3 regions of the Paenibacillus tritici genome follow, and region 2 is predicted to be linked to each of the others. Evidence: riboswitches for the same ligand, from Rfam matches in the RefSeq annotation. Region 2 holds a riboswitch; each other region holds the start of a gene.
The links. A riboswitch is a leader RNA that binds a small molecule or an ion and turns the genes downstream of it on or off. The one in region 2 is predicted to bind thiamine pyrophosphate.
Positions count from the first base shown of each region.

Region 1: it holds a riboswitch for thiamine pyrophosphate, as region 2 does, so the genes downstream of both, KDC22_RS02145 (ABC transporter substrate-binding protein) here and thiC (phosphomethylpyrimidine synthase ThiC) in region 2, are expected to answer to the same signal.
Region 3: it holds a riboswitch for thiamine pyrophosphate, as region 2 does, so the genes downstream of both, KDC22_RS14215 (ABC transporter ATP-binding protein) here and thiC (phosphomethylpyrimidine synthase ThiC) in region 2, are expected to answer to the same signal.

Region 1 covers NZ_CP073365.1:473,091-479,073, reverse strand. Annotated here, with positions in the region: gene KDC22_RS02160 (EAL domain-containing protein) at 1-1,000, opposite strand, end outside; gene KDC22_RS02155 (pyridoxamine 5'-phosphate oxidase family protein) at 1,173-1,619, opposite strand; gene KDC22_RS02150 (hypothetical protein) at 1,898-3,349, shown strand; TPP riboswitch at 3,422-3,532, shown strand; gene KDC22_RS02145 (ABC transporter substrate-binding protein) at 3,662-4,732, shown strand; gene KDC22_RS02140 (thiamine-binding protein) at 4,785-5,078, shown strand; gene KDC22_RS02135 (ABC transporter permease) at 5,075-5,836, shown strand; gene KDC22_RS02130 (ABC transporter ATP-binding protein) at 5,886-5,983, shown strand, end outside.
Region 2 covers NZ_CP073365.1:160,707-166,689, forward strand. Annotated here, with positions in the region: gene KDC22_RS00810 (ribose-phosphate diphosphokinase) at 1-498, shown strand, start outside; gene KDC22_RS00815 (tetratricopeptide repeat protein) at 731-2,482, shown strand; gene trxB (thioredoxin-disulfide reductase) at 2,528-3,481, shown strand; TPP riboswitch at 3,557-3,663, shown strand; gene thiC (phosphomethylpyrimidine synthase ThiC) at 3,815-5,494, shown strand; gene KDC22_RS00830 (DUF1858 domain-containing protein) at 5,680-5,907, shown strand; gene KDC22_RS00835 (DUF438 domain-containing protein) at 5,922-5,983, shown strand, end outside.
Region 3 covers NZ_CP073365.1:3,374,878-3,380,860, forward strand. Annotated here, with positions in the region: gene thiD (bifunctional hydroxymethylpyrimidine kinase/phosphomethylpyrimidine kinase) at 1-320, opposite strand, end outside; gene thiM (hydroxyethylthiazole kinase) at 366-1,169, opposite strand; gene KDC22_RS14205 (ABC transporter substrate-binding protein) at 1,194-2,276, opposite strand; gene KDC22_RS14210 (ABC transporter permease) at 2,273-3,049, opposite strand; gene KDC22_RS14215 (ABC transporter ATP-binding protein) at 3,030-3,800, opposite strand; TPP riboswitch at 3,934-4,036, opposite strand; gene KDC22_RS14220 (TetR/AcrR family transcriptional regulator) at 4,107-4,763, opposite strand; gene KDC22_RS14225 (DHA2 family efflux MFS transporter permease subunit) at 4,945-5,983, shown strand, end outside.

The DNA.
Region 1 (5,983 bases), 310 kb from region 2:
CCTCCGGCTTCCCGAACAGATACCCTTGCCCCAGATCCATGCCCAGATCGCGGCACACCAGGAACTCCTCGCGGCGTTCAATTCCCTCGGCCAGCAGCCTTGCACCGAAATCTCCGGCCCGGGAGACGATTTCACTGAGGACTCGCTGCTTATTCTCATCCTGATCACAGAAGCTGATCAGCTTGCGGTCAATCTTGACATAATCCGGCTGCAGGCTGGACATCAGCTCTAGCGTCGAATAACCCGCGCCGACATCGTCCAGCGCAACCCGCATCCCCTGCTGGCGGTATTCGGCGAAGATGGCGCGCAGATGCGGGATATCGCTTATTTTCTCAGTCTCCACGACTTCAAATACATAATCCTCCGGGTTCTGGTCCAGCCTGCGGATGGCCTCGAAGGTATGAGTCAGACAATACTTGGGATTATAAATAGAAGAGGGCAGGAAATTTATGAACCGCTTGATGCCCTTGGGCAGCAGTCTGGTGCTGGTCTCTATCGCCGATATTCTGGCGGCCCGGTCAAGAAAGGAATGGAAGCCTGTGCGCCGGGCGATCTCGAACAGTTCATACGGCTGAAAATAATGGCCCTGGGGCAGCGGACGCAGCAGAAATTCAAAGCCGACAATCTCTTCGCTGAAATTCACAATCGGCTGCATGTGGCTGCAGAAATCATGACCCCTGATGATAGAGATCAGGCTCTCATTCGAGAACCGGACCTTGAGCTGATCGAGAGTCAGCCACCGGTCCAGCGCAGCACGGGCGCCTCTGCCCGCGATGCACAAGGATAAGGATTGGGGCGTAGCCTCTTCCGCCTCCAGCCATTCTATAAGCTCCAGCACTTCTTCCTTGTGGTGGTATGGAATTAAGCAAGTCTCCCTTGCCTTGTATACTTCATACCCCGCATTCCTAATGGCCGCCGCCAGCGGATCAGTACAGGGGCGCAGCTTCAGCTCTCCTTCATCTTCTATCGGGCCGATGTCAGCGCAGTCAACACAGTTCATGGCAATCCCTCCGCCTCATGATGTCAAAAACCTGAGGCAATTATAGCATGATTCCTCCTGCGCGATCATCTGGGTAAGCAGCAGAAAGAGCCTCTCCTGAACCGAAAAGGCTCAGGGGAGGCCCACATGTAAGCTCTGCCGGCTATAATCATTGAACCGTTTATTTCCGCTGTTACTTGCCGGAGGAAGCGGCTGAGGCCGAAGCCTGCCATACGCCATGCTCTTGGTTCTTGCCCATATATTCGATCCGTGACGGGGACAGCTCAAGGATTACATAATCGGGATCATCCGGTCCCTTGAACCACTTCTCCAGCGACTCATTCCATACCTTGGCACGCAGGCCCTCATCCTTGGTCACGTCCACTGTAGCTTCAATCTCCAGCACATCCTTGCCGCCGCCCTGCTCGTAGCCCAGCAGCAGACAAGCATTAGGATTATCCTTCAGCTCCTCTACCTTATGGGTCTTACGATTGGTAGCGAGATAAATGGAAAGTCCGTCATGAAATACCGCCATATAGCGCACCTTAGGTTTATTGCCCGCTTCAACCGTCCCGAAGGACCCGAACTTGTTGTCATCCAGCGCCTGCATGATCTTCTTCTCCAGCTCTTTGTTATCCATTGACGTCTAATCTCCTTTCAAATTCATGTGAATATAAGTTTATATATTCACATCCGCAGTTTGGATTTATGATTAACCTGTGCCTAATATAGTGTACCCGTCCGGTTCGTTCTGAATCCCGGAACCTGTTCATAAATTCACCTATAAGGAGCTGCCCAGACCTCGGGGCTATTGGCCGCTTTTGCCGCCCTGTTATTCCTGTTAAGTGTGACCGCCTGGAGAATCGGGTAATATAGCTAACAAGATCCATATTCTGCGAATAAGGACGGAACCCCCACATGGTTGAACTGCATTCCGAACCCACCCTGCATACAGCGTTGCTGCAATTTATCTTTCCCTTCTCCATCAAGCCCGGACAGGATAAAGAGCTGATCGCAAGTCTGCAGAAGGAGGGGTTCACGCGTTTTTTTCTCGACAACAAGGAACTGGAGAATGCCTATTACGGAGAAGGCTACTGCGTGTCCCATGAGAAAATGGAGCGCAGCTATCTGCCGTTTGCCGCTCATGTGCTGTTTCCGCGTGAGAAGGACAGCGATTCCTTCCGCCGCTTTTCCCGGGTAAACGATCTGCCGTGCCGGCTGGAAATGCTCTTCGAGTCTGTGAATTTCCGGATTCTGTCCACCGATGTGTTCCTCTGTCCGTTTGAACTGGGCTTTCTGACCATAAGAGTGGCTATCGAGGAGAAAAACCTTCCCTTCAGCACTGTGCTGGAATTCGCTGACCGGTTCCGAACACTGGAGGATGTGTGTTATCAGGATAAACATGCCTTTATCCATTGCCAGGAGAAGTCCTTCGGCCGGGTGGAGGATTTCGTGTTCAAGAATCTCGTCTCCGGTCTGGAGCCGTTTCTCGACCCTGCGGAGATTGATGGCGCTTATTTCGAGACCCTGCCTTTTTTCGTGGATGAACGGATGCTGGTGCAGGCCTTCTATGGCTTCAACCGTGAGGAAGAGCTGGATGAGATAAGTGTAGAGCTGCGCTACCGCGCCTCCCAGCTGGATGGGCTGACTATAGACGGTAAGCCTTTTACCAGCGCGAGTGATCCTGAGTATATCGAGCAGTACACCCGGGATCATTGCTATAGCCGCTGGGGGCCGGACACCTATTATATGACGAACGAGCAGACCTTCTGCTGCCTGAGCCGGGCGAAGCCCGATATTGCCACGGAGCTGGTCAACCAGATGTACGGAGAGTATTATTATGGACTGCTGCTGAGTATTTTTCATAAAATCGTGCTGCTGAAGCTCGCCAATCTGCATTCCCGGCTGCGCATCAACCACGATTACGAAGAGATCGAGAATCTGATCTTTCTGATCAATAAATTTTCCGCCAAATTCTATTTTCTGGAGCTTATCTCGCAGTCGCAGGGGCGGGAGATTTTTTTCCAGCTGCGCAAGGTCTACGGCAATGATGCCCTGTTCGATGAAGTGAAGATGACCCTGAATGATCTGTTTCAGTATCAGGACAAATTCCAGGCCAAACGCCGGGATACCCTGCTCATGGTCCTGACTGTATTTACGGTAATCAGCGGGATTTACGGCATGAACCAGGTCATTGAGGATCTGAAAGGGAACATCGACTGGAGCAAAATGCTGGAGTACTCCGTGTTCGAATATCTCGCTCTGTTCCTGACCTTCTCTGGGATCGCAGTCAGTCTCGGCTTAACGCTGCGGGAGGCGCGGAATGGAATCCGCAGCCGCCGCAAAAGGCGGTACTATGATAAGGATTGAACAGACGGCTCTGGACAACCGCGAAGCCGCCGTCTATAATACACCGTAAGAACATAGCAATACCCGTGAACTTCATAGAACCAGGGGTGCTGGAATTGGCCGGCTGAGATTGTATCCCATAAGATACTGACCCTTATACCTGATCTGGATAATGCCAGCGTAGGAATCTCAATCAGCACTGTGCCATCATGGCCCAGAAGTTGATCCCCTCACGCAAGTAACTGGCGTCCCGATCTTCGGGGCGCTTTTTTGGTATGGTCTAACTTGAAAGTTGGAAGAATAGGGATTGCTGGAAGGAGAGAGAAGAGAGAGATGGGAGTCACAAAAACAGGTACACTGCTGCTAAGCTCCATGCTGGTTATCGCGTTAGCCGGATGCGGGGGCGGAAACAGCAACACAGGAAATGCCGGTGCCAGTGCGCCTGCCGCCGGGAACAGCACCGCTGCCCCTGAAGCAACTGCGACCGATGCCCCAGAGGAGCTGATTCCGGTCAAGATTGCCCTGGACTGGACGCCGAACACGAATCATACCGGGCTGTATGCCGCGAAGGAGCTGGGATATTACGCGGAGGAGGGCCTTGACGTTGAGATTGTACAGCCTGGCGCTGCCGGGTCTGACACTATGGTCACTTCCGGGGAAGCCCAGTTTGGCATCAGCGCCCAGGAGGCGCTCACCCTGGCCCGTCTGCAGGATGTGCCGCTCGTGTCTATCGCTGCTATCATTCAGCATAATACCTCGGGCTTCGCCGCTCCGAAGGACCGCAATATTAAGACACCGAAGGATTTTGAAGGCAAAACCTACGGAGGCTGGGGCTCCCCTGCGGAGCAGGCGGCCATGAAAGCCATCATGGACCCCGAAAGCGGGGACGTCTCTAAGGTGAAGCTGGTGAATATCGGCGAAGCCGACTTCTTCACGGCGGTGAAACGGGATATCGACTTCGCCTGGATCTTCTACGCCTGGACCGGAGTGGAGGCCGAGCTGCGCGGCGAGCCGCTGGATATGCTGTATCTGAAGGATTACGCGCCGCAGCTGGATTACTACACCCCGGTTCTGACCACCAGTGAGAAGGAAATCGCCGAACACCCTGAAGTGGTGAAGGCCTTCCTTAAGGCTACGACCAAAGGATATCAGTATGCCATCGACAACCCGGAAGAAGCAGCCACGGTCTTGTCCGATGCTGTACCGGAGCTGGACCCCAAGCTGGTGCTGGCCAGCCAGAAATGGCTCAGCCCGAAATATAAAGACGATGCCGCCCGCTGGGGAGAGCAGAAGCTTGAGATCTGGAAGAATTATGCCGACTGGATGTACGGCCTGAAGCTGCTGGATAAGCCGCTGGATGCCGAAAGTACGTTTACGAATGAGTTTTTGCCGGAAGGCCAGTAAACACCGGGTGGAATAGTACTGACACTAACTCACATGAGAGGAATGAATAATAATGGCTAATACACTGCTTAGCATTCAGGTAATTCCCAAGACTCCAAACAATGAGGATTCGATCCCTTACGTGGACACGGCGATTGAGGTTATTCAGAAGTCGGGGGTCAAGCATCAGGTGAATCCGCTGGAGACCACCATGGAAGGCGAGCTGTCCGAACTGCTGGATATTGTGCGTCAGATGCATGAGGCGCTGGTCGCCTCCGGCAGCCCGAGTGTGATCTCCCAGATCAAGATCGCCCATAACCCGGGCGGCATCAGTATGGACAAGCTGACGGAGAAATACCGGCCGTGAGAAGCACCTGGAGACAAATCTGGCCGCCCCTTGTGGCGGTCATCTTTTTTCTGGGCGCATGGCAAGTGGCTGTATCGGTATTCCATATCCCGGCCTGGCAGCTGCCAAGCCCCTCGGATATCGCGCGTGAATCGCAGGGCAACGCCTCGGGAATCTGGGCGCACACGGCTGCCACGCTGCGGCTGACCCTGATTGGCTTCCCGGTAGGCACCGGCATCGGCCTGCTTACCGCCCTGCTGCTGCATCTGCTGCCCTGGCTCCGAAGAGCGATCTATCCGCTGCTGATCCTCAGTCAGAATGTGCCCTCCATCGCCCTTGGTCCGCTGCTGATTATCTGGTTCGGCTTCGGCCTCCTGCCCAAAATCATCCTGATCACCCTCGTCTGCTTCTTCCCCGTAGCCGTTGCCGCCATGGGCGGACTCGCCCAAAGCGACCGGGTCATGATGAATTATATGAAGATGGCCGGGGCCGGCAAGTGGCAGATCTTCACCAAGCTGGAGCTTCCCGGCTCTCTGCCCTCCCTGTTCTCGGGCCTCAAAATCTCCGCCACCTATGCTGTTATGGGCGCGGTAGTTGCCGAGTGGATCGGCGCAGACAAAGGCATCGGCTACTATATGCTGCTGCAAAAGGCATCCTACCGTACGGACCGGATGTTCGTAGCCATCGTCATCATCGTTCTCCTGAGTCTGGTGCTGTTCGCGCTCATTGCCCTGCTGGAGAAATGGCTCGTGCGCTGGAAGCCGCGCAAGGAGATTTAACGCAGTCGATAACAATATATAGAAGGAGCTGACCGAAGTGTCTCATCTCATGAATACCCAACACCTGAAGACGAACGGTCCCGGCAGCAGCCTTGGGGAGATCCGGAGTGCGCCGCCCGCGCTGGAAGTCAGCGGCATCTCCAAATC
Region 2 (5,983 bases):
CTGATCAGCGGTTATTTGAAGGTGAAGGGTCTTACTGATCTGGTCGTGGTATCGCCGGATGCGGGACGCGCCTCCATGGCGGAGAAGCTGGCCAGCCGGCTGGATTCGCCGTTTGCGATCATGATCAAGAAACGTCCGGCCCATAATGAATCGGTAATTACGCATGTCATCGGGGATGTTGAAGGCAGAACGCCGATCATCATAGAGGATCTGATTGATACCGGAACGACCATCGTCAATGTGGTGGAGGGCCTGAAGGAACGGGGCGCCCGGAACAGCATCGTCTGTGCTACACACGGACTGTTCTCCGGAGATGCGCTGGAGCGGATGGACCACCCCAATATCGACGAGATTGTGGTCACCGATTCGATTGCACTGCCGGATGAGCATTCCAGCAGATTCGCAGTACTCTCGGTAGCTCCTATGCTGGCAGAGGCCACGCGTATCATCATCGAAGGCGGTTCCATAGATAAGCTGTTCAGAGATGCAGGGATTTAGCGCCTGCGTCTTTTTTTTACCGCCTTGCCATGTTGATCTTAGCCTGTTGTGAAGAGCGTTGAGATTGAGAATCTGACTGCCACATGTGGTATACTGTGTGAAGAAGACAGCCGGGACCAGAAATGGAAACGAAAAGGTTGCTTAAGTAGGGAGGACAGGTGGTTCTTATGACGCCGCTCTCCTATTTTTCATGAGGCTTAGGAAGCTGATAAAAGGGAGGTGCCTTGCTTCCATGATTGAGAGAACTTCAGAGAATGTCGCGGAAATTAGTAACGTCATTCCGGTCACTCTGGATGCCAATTTTTTCTTTGAAAGAGCCGTTCGGTCGCTGGACCGCTTTCAATATGATAAGGCATTGAAGAATTTTCGCAAAGCTGTTGAATATGAGCCGGATAATCCGGTGAATCATTGCAACATGGCGGGTATATTATCTGAGATGGGCGATTACACGGCATCCAATGAGATTCTCATCCATGTCCTTGAGAAGATTGATCCGGGAATGACAGAATGTCACTTCTATATGGCTAATAACTTCGCCAATATGGAAAGCTTTGAAGAGGCGGAGCGTGCGCTGGTCACTTATCTGGAGGAGGATGCCAGCGGTGAGTTCATGGCTGAATCCGAAGAATTGATGGAGCTGCTGCAATATGAGCTGAACCGTCCCGCTCCGCTGGTGCGTATCCGCAGCCGTGAGGGTGTGATCGAGCATGACCGGGCCCGGACGCTGCTGGAGGAGGGGAAGTTCCCGCAGGCTGTAGAGCTTCTGCAGGAGATCACCACGAACACCCCGGACTTTCTGGCTGCGCACAATAACCTGGCACTGGCCAATTTCTATATGGGCCGGTTCGCCAAGGCGAAGGAATGTCTGGATGAGGTGCTGAAGCAGGACCCCGGTAACCTTCATGCACTCTGCAATATGGCTATTTTCATGCAGTATGCAGGGGACAAGGAGCAGCTTGGGACTCTGCTGGGTATGCTAGAAGCAACCGTGCCGTTTCATCAGGAGCATGTGTTCAAAATGGCCACAACCATGGGTATCCTGGGCCGCCACACTGCGGCGTACAGCCATTTTCGCCGTCTGCTGAAGGATGAGGAGGTCGCCGGAGACGCCGGCCTGTATCATTACTGCGCGGTGGCGGCAAGCAATAGCGGCCTGTACAGTGAAGCTCAGCGCTGCTGGAGACAGGCCGCGAAGCTGGACCCTGATTCTGCTGTGCCGGCCTTCTTCCTGTCCCAGCTTCAGCAGGCCAGGGCGGAAGAGCGCTCTATGCCATCTATCAGCTACAATTACCAGTTACCCTTCCAGGAGCAGCTTAAGCAGTGGAAGGACAATACGGGCAAATTCACGGAAGAGGTACGGAGTAATCCGCTGCTGCGCGCGTCGTTCTTCTGGGCGCTGCGCTACGGCGATTCTGCCACGAAGCTTCAGGTGACCGAAGCTCTCCGCTGGATTGAGGATGAGGAGATGTCCGAGGTACTGCGCGGCGTGCTGGAGCAGGAGCCGCTTCAGGAGGACCGCCTGCAGGAGGCAGCGCTGTTCAGCCTTCAGCGGCTGATCGGAGATCACCTGGATGAAGCTGGCCCATCCGGCGAAGAACAGGAGCTGGCGGCTCTGTCCAGCCCCAAGGGAACGCCTGAATGGAGAGAGGACTGGCAGCGGATTATGGATCATACGGCAGCGATGATGGACCGCAGATATGATGCTGTCCAGAAGAAGGATGCCGAGTTTATCTGGAAGCAGTTCATCGGCAGCCTGTACCCGGATGTTCCGTTATTCCGCAATGACGGCGGCTGGTGCGCAGCCCTGGAGTATCTGACGGCACGGCTGCATGGACAGCCGGTTACATTCCGCGAGGTGGCCCAGCGTTACGGGGTGTCCGTCTCCATGGTTAGCCGTTATGCGCGGCGGATCGACAGCGAATGTGATGTCCGGGGGATGCTGCCGGGAACGGACGGCTTATCGCCGTCCACTACCCGTATTTGAACCACTACTTCTAAATACAAACCTACTTGTAAGGAGGCCAAAGCAATGTACAAAACAATTGTAATCGGAACAGGCCCGGCCGGGCTGACTGCTGCGATTTACCTGGCGCGTGCGAACCTGAGCCCGCTGGTGATTGAAGGCTTGCAGCCGGGAGGACAGCTGACAACGACAACAGAAGTGGAGAACTTTCCAGGCTTCCCTGAAGGAATTCTGGGTCCGGATCTGATGGACAATATGCGTAAGCAGGCTGAACGCTTCGGCGCTGAATTCAAGAATGGCTGGGTGGAATCCGTTGATTTCTCGCAGCGTCCGTTCAAGGTTACCGTAGACGGAATGGGTGTGCTCGAAGCAGAGTCGGTCATTATTTCAACCGGAGCCTCTGCAAGATATCTGGGAATCCCGGGCGAGCAGGAGAATGTGGGGCGCGGGGTTAGTACCTGTGCGACCTGTGACGGCTTCTTTTTCCGGGGCAAAAAGATTGTCGTGGTCGGCGGCGGGGACTCTGCCATGGAGGAAGCCAGCTTCCTGACCCGCTTCGCGTCCAGCGTAACGCTGGTTCACCGCCGTCCGGAGCTTCGGGCTTCGAAGATCATGCAGGACCGCGCGCGCGATAACAGCAAGGTATCCTGGGCCCTGAACCGTACCCCGGTTGAAGTTACCGTCGGGGACACCGGTGTGAAGGGCATCACGGTGCTTAATAATGAGACCGGACTGACAGAGCTGGTGGAGGCAGATGGTGTCTTTGTGGCGATTGGACATACTCCTAACACAGCGTTCTTGGGCGGCCAGATTAACACGGATGAGAGTGGTTATATCGTGGTCAATCCGGGTACTACCGAGACGAATATTCCCGGCGTATTCGCCTGCGGCGATGTGCAGGATACACGTTACCGTCAGGCTATATCGGCAGCGGGAACCGGCTGTATGGCGGCAATGGACGCCGAGAAGTTCCTGGAAGGCACGATGGTGCATGACTGGAGCGAATCGCTGGATAAATAACCGGAGAAGGTTCCGGGTAACAATTATGGGTTTACAAGAAATACCTATACCAGTAAAATGTAATTAATTAGATAAGATACCCACTAGGGGAGCCTGAATAGGCTGAGACGGGAAAATTGAATTTCCGGACCCTTGAACCTGATCTGGATCATACCAGCGTAGGAAAGTGGAGTCGGACCTTTTTTGAATACAGTCTTATTTGGCTGTTCCTTTAATAAAGCCGCTCCAGGTGGAGCGGCTTTTTGACGTGCGGGAATTCATGGATTCTTCGGCTCAGTCTGCTGCGTGAAATCTTATCTGACAAGCTCATAGAGCAAAGAGGAGGAGATTAGAGTGACAGAAATAGTGAAGAACGGCGAGGTAGACCTTTCCAGTTTTCCGGCAAGCCGTAAAGTGTATGTAGAGGGCTCGCGCCCGGATATTCAGGTTCCGATGCGGGAGATCACTCTCAGCAGAACAGAGGGCGTTGCCGGGGATAAGGAGAACGCACCGCTGCGTGTCTATGACACAAGCGGTATCTACACCGATGCTGCAGAGGAGACCGACATTCGGAGGGGACTGCCGCCGCACCGTCTATGCTGGATTGCAGAGCGGGGCGATTCGGAGGAATACACCGGAAGAGCCGTACAGCCGGAGGATAACGGAATCCGCAGGGGCGGGCCGCCCGCAGAAGCTTTTCCGGGACTGCAGCGAAGTCCGCTGCGGGCACAGGCGGGCCGCAATGTTACCCAGCTGCATTATGCACGGCAAGGGATGATTACACCGGAGATGGAGTATATCGCGATCCGTGAGAATATGCGGCCGGAATTCGTACGGGACGAGGTGGCCGCCGGCCGGGCCATCATTCCGGCCAACATTAATCATCCGGAGAGCGAGCCGATGATTATTGGCCGCAACTTCCTGGTGAAGATCAATGCCAACATCGGAAATTCTGCGGTATCTTCTTCTATTGAAGAGGAGGTGGAGAAGATGCGGTGGGCGACCCGTTGGGGGGCTGATACAATTATGGACCTCTCCACCGGAGCTGCAATTCATACCACCCGCGAATGGATTATCCGCAATTCTCCGGTGCCTGTCGGCACAGTGCCCTTATACCAGGCGCTCGAGAAGGTGAACGGTATAGCGGAGGATTTAACCTGGGAGCTCTATCGTGACACGCTGATTGAGCAGGCAGAGCAGGGAGTGGATTACTTCACCATTCATGCCGGGGTGCTGAAGCGCTATATTCCGCTGACTGCCCGGAGAATGACAGGCATCGTATCCAGAGGCGGCTCGATTATGGCCGCGTGGTGCCTTGCCCATCAGCAGGAGAACTTCCTGTACACACATTTTGAAGAGATATGTGAGATTATGAAGACGTATGATGTAGCCTTCTCCCTGGGGGACGGACTGCGTCCGGGTTCTATTGCAGATGCCAATGACGAAGCTCAATTCGCTGAGCTGGAGACGCTGGGAGAGCTGACAGCGCTGGCCTGGAAGCACGATGTTCAGGTCATGGTTGAGGGTCCGGGACATGTGCCGATGCACCAGATTAAGGAGAATATGGACAAGCAGCTCGAGATTTGCCGGGAAGCCCCCTTTTATACTCTCGGCCCGCTGACTACCGATATTGCCCCCGGTTATGATCATATCACTTCAGCTATCGGGGCGGCGATGATCGGCTGGCTGGGGACATCTATGCTATGTTACGTAACACCGAAGGAGCATCTGGGGTTGCCTAACAAGAATGATGTGCGCGAAGGAGTCATTACCTACAAAATCGCCGCCCATGCCGCAGACCTCGCCAAGGGACATCCGGGTGCACAGGACAGGGATAATGCGCTGTCCAAGGCGCGGTTCGAATTCCGCTGGCGTGACCAGTTCCATCTCTCCCTGGACCCGGAAAGGGCGCTGGAGTATCATGATGAGACCCTTCCTGCGGAGGGTGCGAAGCAAGCGCATTTCTGCTCGATGTGCGGCCCTAAGTTCTGCAGCATGCGGATTTCGCATGATATCCGTAATTCCCCAGTTTGAGTGTACCGCTGTAAATATAGCTGGTCTTCTATACCTATAATCTGAACTATTACTTGCTGTCCCCATGCTGAAAAAGGCGTGAGGGCAGCTTTTCTTATGCTTAGTGATTACAATCACAATCCACCTCTGTACCCTATGCTAAGCTGTTGTTGAGAAGAATTCTCATTGGTGAGGTGTACAACAGAATGAGTAAAGTGCTGAAGCTGGATGAACCTATCTTTGAGCTGGTAACCAGGCACCCGGAAGCGGTGGAAATCATGGTGGGTCTCGGTTTCCGTGATATCACGAAGCCTGGGATGCTGCAGACCGCAGGACGTTTCATGACATTATCCAAAGGAATAAAGTTAAAGAAAATAGAGCTGGAAACCGTTCGGCTGGCCTTTCAGCAGCATGGCTTCGAGATTATAGAATAGAAGGAGAGATCCATATGAGTGAGCTGATTAATAACCGCGAGGTAGATGTGCCCGAACAGACGCGCCGCCAGGCTAT
Region 3 (5,983 bases), 3.2 Mb from region 2:
TCGATGACCAGCCGCTGCTGCCAGCCGTATTGCTTCACTTTGACGGCAACTATGCGGATAATGTCACTGCTGAACAGCATCCCCGTCTTGATGGCGTCCGGCGGTAAATCACTTCCGATGGAATCGAGCTGGGCTACGACTGTCTCCGGCTCCATGGGATAGACCCCTTGAACACCGAGCGTGTTCTGTGCGGTGAGCGCAGTAAGGGCGGACATGCCATATACCCCCAGCTCCTGGAAGGTTTTCAAGTCTGCCTGAATGCCGGCCCCTCCGCCACTGTCGGAGCCGGCAATGGTTAACGCTTTGCGTATGCTAGTCATCGTGTAATCTCCTTCTGTAATATGCGGTCTAGGATATTGTGCGGTCTAGGATTCGAGCAGCTTCAGCCGGGACCGGCTGCTGTATAGCTCCGGAGTCACCAGGGCCAATTGATTGAGGAACTCTATCTGGAAGCTGCCGGGCCCTTGGTCTTCTGCCGCTTCAGCAGCAAGCTCGGCTGCCACGCCATAGAAGGAGAGGGCTTCGGCAGCCGCCTCCAGCACATCGCCGCCCCCGCCGCTGGCCGCAAGAAATGCGCCTACGACAGCACTGAGCAGACAGCCGGTTCCGGTGACCCGGGTCAGGATGGGGTGGCCGTTGCTGGCGATATAGGTCCGCTTGCCGTCGGTAATGATATCTTCCTTGCCGGTGATGATGACCACACAGTTCAGCTTCCGCGCAGCCTTGTTCGCCAGGGCGATTACATCGCCTTCGCCTGCCCCGGCATCCACGCCTTTGCTCGCCCAGCGCTCGCCGGCGACATTAGCAACCTCAGCTACATTGCCGCGCAGAGCGGTAAGCTGAAGCTCCCCGAGCAGCTTGGCGGTAACCTCCGTGCGGTAGGCGGTGGCGCCTGCCCCGACGGGATCAAGTACCAACGGAACGCCCTGCCGGTTCGCGGCCTGCCCGGCTTTGAGCATGGAAGCGATGGCGGCTTCATTCAGCGTGCCGATGTTCAGCACGACAGCCCCGGACATGGCGGCGACATCGGCAACTTCTTCCAGCGCATCGGCCATAAACGGGGAGGCCCCGAGCGCAAGCAGCCCGTTTGCGGTGAAGTTGGCGACTACGATATTCGTGATATTATGCACCAGCGGATTCGCCTGGCGCACCTTGGATAGATAAGACATATGAATTCCTCCTGAGGGTATAATCTAGAAATTAATAAAAGCGTTCTTAATATCCACTTCCTGCGCCAGCAGTCCGTTCTCGCCCAGCCACTGGTTTACTTTCTCCCATGTAGCCCCATCCTGATAGCCGAAGGGCTGAGAGCCGGCATCCATCAGCGGCAGCAGGATCTTCAGACTGCGCTGTTCAATCGCTTCATCCAGCGGAGCGGTATCCTCCTGATGCTCCAGCAGAAGCTTCAGCGCTTCATCCGGGTTCCCGGCTACGAACTGCTGGCCTTGTCGTATGGCTTCCACGAATTTTTGGTAATACCCCTGCGAATCCTGAAGTCCCTGTTCACTGGCGACCAGCACCAGCTCATAATAATCGGGAACCCCGTATTCCACAGGATTGAAGGAGCGTACCGGATGGCCTTCCTGCTCCAGAAGGAGCTGCTCATGGTTGATGAAGCCGCCCATTATGGCATCCACACGGCCCGTGGAGAGCGCGGGAATCAGCTCGAAGCCAACGTCGATCAGCTTCAGGGATGAGGCGTCCCCGCCGTCACTTGTCACCATGGCTTTCAGCATGGCTTCATACAGCGGAACAGAGGAATATCCGGCTTGCTTGCCTGACAGCTCTCCCGGACGGGTAATTCCGCTGTCAGCGGCTACCATAAGATGATTCAGCGGATGCCGCACCAGGGCGGCAATGGATTTGACCGGAATGTTCTCTCCCCGTGCCATCAGCACCTGAGGCTGATAGCTGAGCGCGAGGTCCACCTTCCCGGCAGCGACAAGCTTCAGCGCATCATTGGTATCGGCAGGCATCTGAATCTCCACCTCAAGACCTTGTTCAGCGAAATATCCTTTAGCCTGAGCTGCGTATAAAAAGGAGTGGACAGCGTTCGGATACCAGTCGAGCATAATCGTCAGCTTATGGGCTGGACCGTCAGCACCCGCTTCGGAGGTCGCAGTTGTTGCAGCCGTGGAGCCGGAAGTCCCCGGACTGTTGCTGTTGGCGCAGCCTGCCAGGACCGGCAGGGTACAGAGCACAAGAGCGGACAGCAGCAGCTTGGCCGGCCTTGAAATGCTATTGTACAGATTACGTGCATAGCGGATAGTAGTCATGAATAACGTCCTCTTTTCTTCAGAATAATCTTCTCCAGCCCGGCGACAGATAGAAACAATAAGATACCGAGTGCGGACAACAAGACAACAGCGGCAAACATCTTGGCGCTCTGCAGATTCCCGGCCATTCTGCGGCTGAAGTAGCCCAGCCCCTGGCTGCCCCCGAGCCATTCTCCGATCGTTGCACCGATGACACAGTATACAACCGACAGCTTCAGTCCGGAGAAAAAAGAGGGCAGGGCCAGCGGAACGCCAACCTTCCTGAGGATCTGCCAGCGGTTCGCGCCGAATGTCAGCAGCAGCTCCCGGTAGCCGTCTGTGTTCTTGGACAACCCGTCATAGGTGCCGATGACCACCGGAAAGAATGCGGTCAGGAAAACAACAGCCACCTTGCTCCATAAGGTGTAGCCGAACCACATAATGAACAGGGGCGAGAGGGCGATTAGCGGTATCGTCTGGCTGATAACCAGGAGCGGGTACAGCGCCTTGGCCAGCGGCCTAAACAGATGCATCCCCGTCCCCAGCAGGCTTCCGCAGCCTACGGACAGGGCGAAGCCTGTGAGCACCTCCAGTAGTGTCGCAGGCAGATGCACTCCGAAGAGCAGGCTGCGTTCTTCAATCAAGGCCATCCAGACCGCAGACGGAGCAGGAAGAATGAATGGAGGAATCAGGCCAAGGCGCGCTACAGTCTCCCAGACCGCCAGGGTCAGCACCGCCAGCAGGGCAGACGGGCCGTAATCCTGCATCAGCCGTCTAGGTGAGACGGTTATCATATAACTTCAGCTCCAATTCCTGACGCAGGGCAGCAAACTGCGGTTCATAGTTCAGACTGTGGTGCCGGGGACGAGGGAGTCTGGAAGTGAACTCCTGTATCCCGCCGCCCTGACTGCCGGTCATCAGATAGATTCTGTCACTGAGCAGCAGTGCCTCCTCCAGGTCATGGGTGATGAACAGCACAGTCTTGTCCAGCTCCGACCATAACTCCAGCAGCCAGATCTGAAGCGCCCGCTTCGTAATGGCATCCAGCGCTCCGAACGGCTCGTCGAGCAGCAGAAGTTCATTGCCCGCAGCGACCGTGCGGAGGACGGCCACCCGCTGGCGCATCCCGCCGGACAGCTCATGCGGATAAGCACCTTCGGTCTCGGTGAGACCGAAGCGGTCCAGCAGGGTGCGGATCTGCGTAACGGCGTCCGCTTTGGGGACGCTGCGCTTCAGTTCCCAGGGCAGCAGACAATTATCCAGCACGGTTCTCCAGGGCAGCAGGAGATCCTGCTGCGGCATATAGGCGACACGGCCCAGCCTCTGGGCCGCTGATGTTGACTCAACCCCGTTCAGCGTAAGGCTGCCGCTGGCAGGCTCAAGCAGGCCGGCGATAATTTTGAACAACGTGCTTTTGCCGCATCCGCTGGCACCGACGACAGAGATGAATTCCCCCCGGCGAACATTCATGGACAGCTCCGAGAATACCGGTGCACGGGACGATCCGGACCCGAAGGCGTAGGACAGATTCGTAAGGTTAATCATAAGACTATGTTGGAAGCCTCCTCCGGGATCAATTAACAGCCGTACGAACATCAAAAAGCCCCATTCATTTCCCGGAGGAGATGAATGGGGCGGAAGGTACAGTCAGCTGCGGCCTATGACGCGGAAGCCACTGATACAATCTGCTCCACTTCCCTCCGCTGGTATGATCCAGATCAGGTTCCAAGGGTCCGGAGCTTAAGCTCCGTCTCAGTCGGCCGACTCCCCTAGTGAAATAACAGGTGCTATTGAATTCGTAATTGCTACTTAATATACCATAAATTCCTCTCTTGTAAAGAGCAGGCTGTTCTAGCGTCTGGAGAGGCCTGTCACGAACAAAGCCACGATTCCGCGGGAGATTTCCAGCTTGGAGGAATGGTTACGCTTCTGTTCATATAAGTACAGATCGGGGCTGAGTATTGAGATTAATGCGGTAGCTGCGAAGCCCGGATCTATATCAATAATCTCTCCATTGTCTGCAGCCCGCTGCAGCAGCTCAGTCATCATCACTCCCAGCCGCTGAAAAAAAGGATGCTCAAACTGGGTAAGCTGCTTCTTGCCGGTGAACTCGGCTTTGATCATATTCAGCAGCTCGGCATACTGCTCTATGAAATCGGCAATCTGCTCAATGCTGCTCTGCAGCCGGGCCAGGGCCGGAGCTTCACCGGCGCCGGCAGCGACCTGCTGCTCCAGACCGGAGAGGAACTGGTCCGCGCTGCCCTTCAGCAGAGCAGAACAGATCTCACCTTTGTCCGTGAAGCGGCGGTACAGCGAGCCTTGCCCTATCCCCGCCCGCTTCGCAATGCTGTACATGTTCACCGCCTCCAGGCCGCTCTCGGTGAACAACTGGCGGGCGGCTTCGAGAATCCGCTGCACATAAGGATCGGCGGACACGGGCGGAGCGGATTCTACGGCTTGCGGAGCTGACGGCGGGAGCTGTGCAGCATCGGTGTCTGGCTTTTTCATGAGATCCCCTTTCAGAAACAGATCAGCGATTTACAGAAAAACAAATAAATCAATTGACACAACGGACAATTGTCCGTAGACTATGAATTGCACTTACGGACAGTTGTCCGTTCACTCATTATATCTATAAATCTGTCCGCAGGTCAATGCTGGGCGCGGACAGCTCAGGAGGAGAAGAGACATGGATCAAACCTTGAAGCAGGAGGCCGAGTTCCGGCTGTCCGGCATTCTGGTTCCGCTGCTGGCGATTATTGCCGGGGTATTTATGGTTGTCCTGGACAGCACAGCAATGAATGTGGCATTGTCCCGGCTGGTAGTGGATTTCAAGACCGATCTGCATACGCTGCAATGGGTGGTAACCGGCTATATGCTGGCCCAGGCTTCCGTTATTCCGCTGTCCGGCTGGCTGTCAGACCGGTTCGGGGCCAAAACGGTCTTTTTGACAGCGGTAATCATATTCACATTAGGCTCCATTCTGTGCGCTACGCCGAGCAGTGCCGAATGGCTGATTGTATTCCGTGTAATTCAGGGACTTGGCGGAGGGTGCGTACTCCCTGTCGGTATGGCCTACGTGTACAGACTTGCTCCGAAAAGCAAGGTTGGCGTAGTTATGGGCATTATGGGGATTCCGGTGCTGTTCGCACCGGCTATTGGTCCGGTACTGTCCGGCTGGCTGGTCGAATACCATTCCTGGCGCTGGATTTTCCTGATCAATATTCCGATCGGCATCATTGCCGTGCTGATTGGACTGCGCAAGTTGCCGAATGCGGCGAAGAACAGCGTGCCCGGCATGGATAAGTTCGGGATGGTTCTTGGTCCGTTGGCTTTTGCTTCCCTCACTTACGGTGTCAGCCAGGGTGCGCAGAGCTGGACATCCGAGAAGACTCTGCTGGGGCTGGGACTGGGAGCGGTTGCTCTGATCGCCTTCGTGATTGCAGAGCTGCGTTCCAAGACACCGCTGCTGGAGCTGCGGATTCTGAAATCTGTTGATTTCACCACCGGAATTATCGTACAGTGGATTGCCCAGTTCGGCTTATACGGCGCGTTATTCCTGCTGCCGCAATTTCTGCAGCAGGCCCGCGGCTTCGGCGCTTTCGACACCGGTCTGACGCTGCTGCCGCAAGCGATTGCCTCCGGGCTGATGATGCCGATCGCCGGAATCCTGTTCGACCGGATTGGCGTGCGCTGGCTTGTGGTCTGCGGTCTCAGCCTGGTCTCCG